One region of the Metabacillus dongyingensis genome, then DNA from elsewhere that is predicted to be linked to it. Evidence: riboswitches for the same ligand, from Rfam matches in the RefSeq annotation. Region 1 holds a riboswitch; the other holds the start of a gene.

Region 1 (3,428 bases):
ACTGTTTAGGGGAATCATACGCACTCTATGAGTATCCAAAATCAGGATTGAGACTGTAAAGAGGAATCATGCGCACTCTATGAGTATCCAAAACCAGGATTGAGACTGTTTAGGGGAATCATCCGCACTCTATGAGTATCCAAAACCAGGATTAAGCCTGTAAAGAGGAATCATACGCTTTCTATGAGTATCCAAATCCAGGATTAAGCCTGTAAAGATGAAACATACGCTCTTTATGAGTATCCAAAACCAGGATTGAGACTGTAAAGAGGAATCATACGCACTCTATGAGTATCCAAAACCAGGATTATGACTGTAAAGAGGAATCACACGCACTCTATGAGTATCCAAAATCAGGATTAAGCCTGTAAAGAGGAAACATACGCTCTTTATGAGTATCCAAAACCAGGATTGTGCCTGTTTAGGGGAAACATACGCACTCTATGAGTATCCAAATCCAGGATTGTGCCTGTTTAGGGGAATCATACGCACTCTATGAGTATCCAAAACCAGGATTGAGACTGTAAAGAGGAATCATACGCACTCTATGAGTATCCAAAACCAGGATTAAGCCTGTAAAGAGGAAACATACGCACTCTATGAGTATCCAAAACCAAGTTTGAGACTGTTTAGGGGAATCATACGCACTCTATGAGTATCCAAAACCAGGATTGAGACTGTAAAGAGGAATCATACGCACTCTGAGAGTATCCAAATCCAGGATTGAGACTGTAAAGAGGAATCACACGCACTCAATGAGTATCCAAAACCAAGTTTGAGACTGTTTAGGGGAATCATACGCACTCAATGAGTATCCAAAACCAGGATTAAGCCTGTAAAGAGGAATCATACGCACTCATTGAGTATCCAAAACCAGGATTGAGACTGTTTAGCGGAATCATACGCACTCTATGAGTATCCAAAACCAAGTTTGAGACTGTTTAGCGGAAACATACGCACTCTATGAGTATCCAAAACCAGGATTGAGCCTGTAAAGAGGAATCATACGCACTCTATGAGTATCCAAAACCAGGATTGAGACTGTAAAGAGGAATCATACGCTCTCAATGAGTATCCAAGATTTTCGGCTAGGCTAATAAGAGGGCATGTTAACTTAATAAAATGAGAAATCACAAAATACTGCGTTTTTCAGCTTAATCAAATAAGGGCATGGCAAAATCAAGTATTTATTAATAGATTCTTATTTGTCTGCATCACACTTTTTTGATTATTCTAAAATAATGATTGACAGAATGAAGCTGTGAGTATATTATACAGATATTCGAATTTAATAGCTTGCTTATCAAGAGAGACTGAGGGAACAGGCCCTGCGAAGTCCGGCAACCTCCTTAAATGGAACGGTGCTAAATCCTGCAGAATGATTATTCATTCTGGAAGATAAGTCGTCATACATACGATTCCTCTTTCTGAATGAAAGGGGAATTTTTTGTGTAAAAAAAGGAGGAGAACAAATGAAAAAAACAGTTTTAGCACTTATTGTACTTGTAATGGGAGTATTATCTGCATGCGGAGCAGAAGGCTCAAATGGAGAAAAGAAAAGCATCAAAATTGGAGCATCGGCAGGTCCGTACACGGATATGGTTGAACTGGCGATCAAACCGGGACTTGAGGAAAAAGGATACGAGGTTGAAGTTGTTCAGTTTAATGATTACATTCAGCCAAATCAGGCGCTCGGCAATGATGAGCTTGATGCCAATCTGTTTCAGCATAAAATCTATATGGAAACCTTCGCAAAACAAAGCAAAATGGATTTATCTGAAGTGATTACGGTCCCTACTGCTCCGATGGGGATCTATTCTGACAAAGTCAAATCACTCAGTGAAGTGAAAGTGGGCGCGACTGTCGCCATACCGAATGATCCAACGAACGCAGCGCGTGCGCTTCAGATTTTGAAAGATGGAGGGTTAGTTGAGCTGAATGAAGATGTGAGTCCTATCCAAGTATCTGAAAAAGATGTGACTGAAAATCCCAAAAAATTAACCTTCGTTCCAGTAGAAGCGGCCCAATTGCCAAGAGCGGTGGAAGATACGGACTTGTCAGCAGTACCGGGAAATTTCGCTTTAGCCGCGAAAATGAATCTTGCAGATGCCGTCCAGCTTGAGGATATGAATGATGTGCATCGCAATCGTGTAGTGATGAATACGAAAGATGCAGATTCAGAGCTTGCTAAGGATATTAAAGAAGTTGTTGAATCTGAAGGATTTGAAGAAGAAATTGATAAAAACTTTCAGGGATTCGGAAAACCCGATTGGATGGAACAGAAGAAATAAAGAGAAAAACCACTTCATGGGAAGTGGTTTTCTTTATAAGAGCTGTTCAAGATCTTTTTGCTAAAGCCTCTCCTAAAATTATTCTCCTTTTCTTTCAAGCCGTAGTCTTTTTACCTGAATTGCTTTCTTCAACAGCTGCAAATGATTCAGGATAGCCGTAGCTGCCATGTTCACTCATATCGAGTCCGATCATTTCTTCTTCTTCCGTTACGCGGATTGTGCCCATAACTTGTTTCATCACTTTTAAAATGACGTAGGAGATGACAAATGCGTAAGCAGCGCATGATACGATTCCAATCGCTTGAACACCAAGCTGAGTGAAACCTCCGCCGTAGAATAATCCTGCTAAACCGCCGTTTCGTTCTGCAAGTTCCGGAGTTGCAAAGAAGCCGGTCGATAATGTTCCCCAGATTCCGGCAGCACCATGAACAGACAGGGCGAAAATCGGATCATCAATTTTAGCTTTATCAAATAGCTTCATGCTGAAATAGACAATGACCCCGCCGATTAATCCAATTACAACAGCTGCCCAAGGAGCAACAAATGCACAGGATGCTGTAATAGCTACAAGACCTGCCAGTGCGCCATTCAAGGTTGTTGGAATATCCGCTTTTCCTGTCATCATTCGAACAACAATCATTGCAGCAACTGCACCTGCAGCAGCGGCTAGCTGAGTGTTTAATGCTACATAGCCAAAGAATCCGTCTGACACGCCAAATGTGCTTCCTGCGTTAAAACCAAACCATCCAACCCAAAGGATCAGAACTCCTAATGCTGTATACACTTGATTGTGGCCGGATAATTGATTCGTTGTTCCGTCTTTCCCGTATTTCCCGAGCCTTGGTTTAAGGACGATTGTAGCTGCAAGAGCTGCCATTGCGCCAGTTAAATGAACAACAGTAGAGCCTGCAAAGTCCTGTTTGCCTAAATCCTTCAGCCAGCCTGCTCCCCAAATCCAGTGTGCGACAACAGGATAAACCAGGGCTGAAAATAGAACTGCGAAGATTACGTAAGCTGATAATTTAGCACGCTCTGCAAAGCCTCCGAAGGCAATTGTCAATGCAATTGCTGCGAATGCCAGCTGAAAAAAGAAATCAACCGAAGTCGTTAATCCGTCCTGTGCAGGTGCTGCATCTC
Region 2 (3,428 bases), 2.0 Mb from region 1:
ATTTTCTGTATCTGATAACCAATTTGGTTGTTTGAAACGTGATGTTTACGATAGTGCAATGGATATTTGGGAGCAGGAAGAATGGGATGAACGTCCAGATTCCATTTATCCAATGTTAAGTTTTGTTAGTCTATCCAATGAAGCATATGGTGTGAGTGTACTAACAAATAGTACAAGAGAGTATGAGATTGTCGGTGAAGCATACGACACAATTGCTATAACCTTGTTCAGAGGTGTAGGAGTGCTGGGTAAGGAAGAACTGCTCAGAAGGCCGGGCCGTCCTTCTGGAATTAAATTACCTACTCCAGACTCACAAATGCTTGGAAAACTAACGTTAGAGTTTGCGATTGTTACACATCAGCAATCTGCATTAAAAGCTAATGCTGCACGGATGGCTAAAGAGTACTTAACACCAATTGATCTCTATAACAAAATTCCATTTAATGCAATGAAACTTAATACAGCGGATGTTAAAACGCCGGCCTCTTTCAGCTTTATAAAAGAAGTACATCAGGATTCTGTTTTAAGTACTTTGAAGAAAGCCGAAAAGGATGATCAATTCGTATTGCGTTTCTATAATCCAACCGACGAAGAAAAGGTCGTTTCATTTAAAATAAACCGTTCTATTCAACAAGCATATACGGCAAATCTTAATGAAAAATGTTCTGAAGTTATAGAGGTGGAAGAAAATAAAGTACAATCGAAAATTAAAACAAATCAAGTGAAAACGATTCTTTTTTAAAAGCAGTTTGATAGTTTTTCAAAAAGACACTCTTCTATTTGCACGTGAAGTTACCTTCAACGCAGCAAAAAATAGGGGTGTCTTTTTTATTAACAAATAGAAAGTTAAATCAACCTTGATGTGAGTAAATATGAATAAACCAATTTTTCTTTTTCCTATTTTTCAAAGAGAGAATTTTGGGAGGAGATAAGAATTGCAATGTTATTAGGAATAAATTTTTATGCCCTTAATAAATACAAGAAATAAACAGTAATTACAATGTGTATTAGGCATAATTGATTTAATCAATGCAGTATAGAAAGTAATTATTATTTTTAATTCCGACTTGACACATATGATTTATTGTATTAATTTAATATTAACAAATTTTTCAATTACAGCGCTCACTGGATAACCAGAGGCTTTCACTCAAGTACCCTGAGAACTTGAGATGGAAGCCTTTCGTTCATTTAACATGATTAATTAAGGAGTGATGAATCCATTAATGGATGAAAAAAACATATATTCTTATTTAGAGAGGTGGAGGGAATGGCCCTATGAAACCTCGGCAACAGGCTTATATAAAAGTACTGTGCTAATTCCAGCAAGCATGAAAGTGCTTGAAAGATAAGATGAGATATTCGTTTAATCCGAAACTCTTTCTTATTTTAGAAAGGGTTTTTATTTTACGCAATTTTTGATGGGCGGTGAGAACTCGCAATATTAAGGATTAAAAAAAATTGAAAAAGGGAGAAAACAAAAATGAAAAAATTATCGATTACACTTCTAGCCGGAATCATATTCATTATTTTATCAGGATGCAACATAAACTCAAATGCATCTGAAAACAACAAAATTGTCGTAGGTTCATCTGGATCAGATGCTCAAGTATGGAACTTTATTTCAAAATCAAAAGCAGCCAAAGAAGCCGGAATTGAGATTGAAGTAAAAGAATTTAATGACGGCCTGCAAATTAATGAGGCTACAAATGACGGAATCCTTGATGTAAATGCTTTTCAATCACTATCATATTTTCAAGATTATGTGAAAAGTAAAAATGCAGATTTAGCCGCAATAGCAACAACTTATTTAGAACCAATGGGTATTTATTCTAAACGCTTGAAGTCACTTGAAGAAATTCCGGAAAATGCTGGAATAGCCATTCCTAATGATCCGGCAAATACAGCTCGAGCTCTACGCGTATTGCGAAATGCAGGTGTCATTACGTTAAAGGATGATTTTGATTCATTTGGAACGATTCAAGATATTGTAGAAAACCCGAAAAATATTAAATTTGTTCCAGTAGACGGATCATCTACAGCGCGGTCTCTTCCCGATGTAGATGCCTCCTTAATTGGAAACAGCATTGCTCTTGATGCTGGATTGAATTCTATTAAAGATTCTATTTACCATGAAGAGGTCAATCAAGATACACAGGCAAATATTAATATTCTTGTTACTCAAAAAGAAAACGAAAAAAATGAAAATTTTAAAAAATTAAGCAGTATATATCATTCGAAAGAAGTTCAGGAATTCATAAAGAAGGAATTTGGCGGAACCAAAATCCCAGTAAAAAAACCGGTTGAAGAAATCATAAATAATTAATAATTAATAAAGACTCTTTATCGATGGACTATAGACAACTGATTACTTTATAGAATTAGCTGTTCCTATTCTTCAAGAAAGGGGTTTATTTCGATCGGAGTATGAAGGTGTCACTCTTCGAGAGAGCTTAGGTCTGGAATTTCCGGAAAATCAGTTTGCGTGAAAAAACGCAGAACAAGGAAGAACAGGAAACAGCTGACTTTTTATCTTGATTAGTAGACCTTTGTATAGTCCGAAAATATTTTTATAAAACCAACTTGATTTATCGGAAAAATAAGAATAATATTCTTTCAATGGATCTTAAATTTCATAATTTAAAGAATTGAAAGAATAAAGAATTGCCCACTGGTCAACCGGAGGCGCCCCAGATAAGATATGCATTCTTATCTGGGGGGCCTTTTTTGCAGCTTCTTTTGCTGACTGGACTTCTAGAGGCACATTAAATAGGGCTGTGAGGAAAAGAAATAAACAAGGGGGGAAGAAAGTGTGTCAATAAAATTGAGCATTCTTGATCAAAGTCCGATTGGAGAAAATGATACAGCAGCAGATGCGTTAAAACAAACAGTGGATCTGGCAATACTTGCAGAGAAATGGGGTTATCACCGTTTTTGGGTATCTGAGCATCATAATTCAGAGGAATTAGCTGGCTCTGCGCCAGAAGCTCTCATTTCCTACCTTCTGGCAAAAACCAAACAGATTCGAATAGGTTCTGGCGGAGTTATGCTTCAACATTATAGTCCATATAAAGTCGCTGAAATCTTCAACGTTTTGTCATCTTTAGCTCCAGGAAGAGTGGATTTGGGAATAGGAAAAGCTCCGGGCGGCCTGCCCCTTTCCACAAGAGCGCTTCAGCAAAATCTTTTGAAAGGTGGTCAAAGCATTCAAGAGAAATTAAGTGATTTAAAAAGTCTCATGCATAACAGCTTACATGAGAAACACGAGCTATACGGTGTGAAAGCTTATCCTATTCCTCCTGAACCAGCGCATCTTTTTCTCCTGGGAGCCAGTGAGAATAGTGCGAAGTTAGCAGCAGAATTGAACATTTCATTCGTTTATGCACAATTTATTAACGGTGATCCAAATGAACTGAAAAAATCACTGC

Evidence for each region. A riboswitch is a leader RNA that binds a small molecule or an ion and turns the genes downstream of it on or off. The one in region 1 is predicted to bind S-adenosylmethionine.
Region 2: linked by a shared signal. The riboswitch ahead of K8L98_RS15310 (MetQ/NlpA family ABC transporter substrate-binding protein) and the one ahead of K8L98_RS05575 (MetQ/NlpA family ABC transporter substrate-binding protein) in region 1 are both predicted to bind S-adenosylmethionine.

The regions. Positions count from the first base shown of each region.
Region 1 covers NZ_CP082944.1:1,122,366-1,125,793, forward strand. Annotated here, with positions in the region: SAM riboswitch class I at 1,298-1,405, shown strand; gene K8L98_RS05575 (MetQ/NlpA family ABC transporter substrate-binding protein) at 1,473-2,291, shown strand; gene K8L98_RS05580 (ammonium transporter) at 2,386-3,428, opposite strand, start outside.
Region 2 covers NZ_CP082944.1:3,122,968-3,126,395, reverse strand. Annotated here, with positions in the region: gene mngB (mannosylglycerate hydrolase) at 1-742, shown strand, start outside; SAM riboswitch class I at 1,247-1,355, shown strand; gene K8L98_RS15310 (MetQ/NlpA family ABC transporter substrate-binding protein) at 1,484-2,326, shown strand; gene K8L98_RS15300 (LLM class flavin-dependent oxidoreductase) at 2,813-3,428, shown strand, end outside.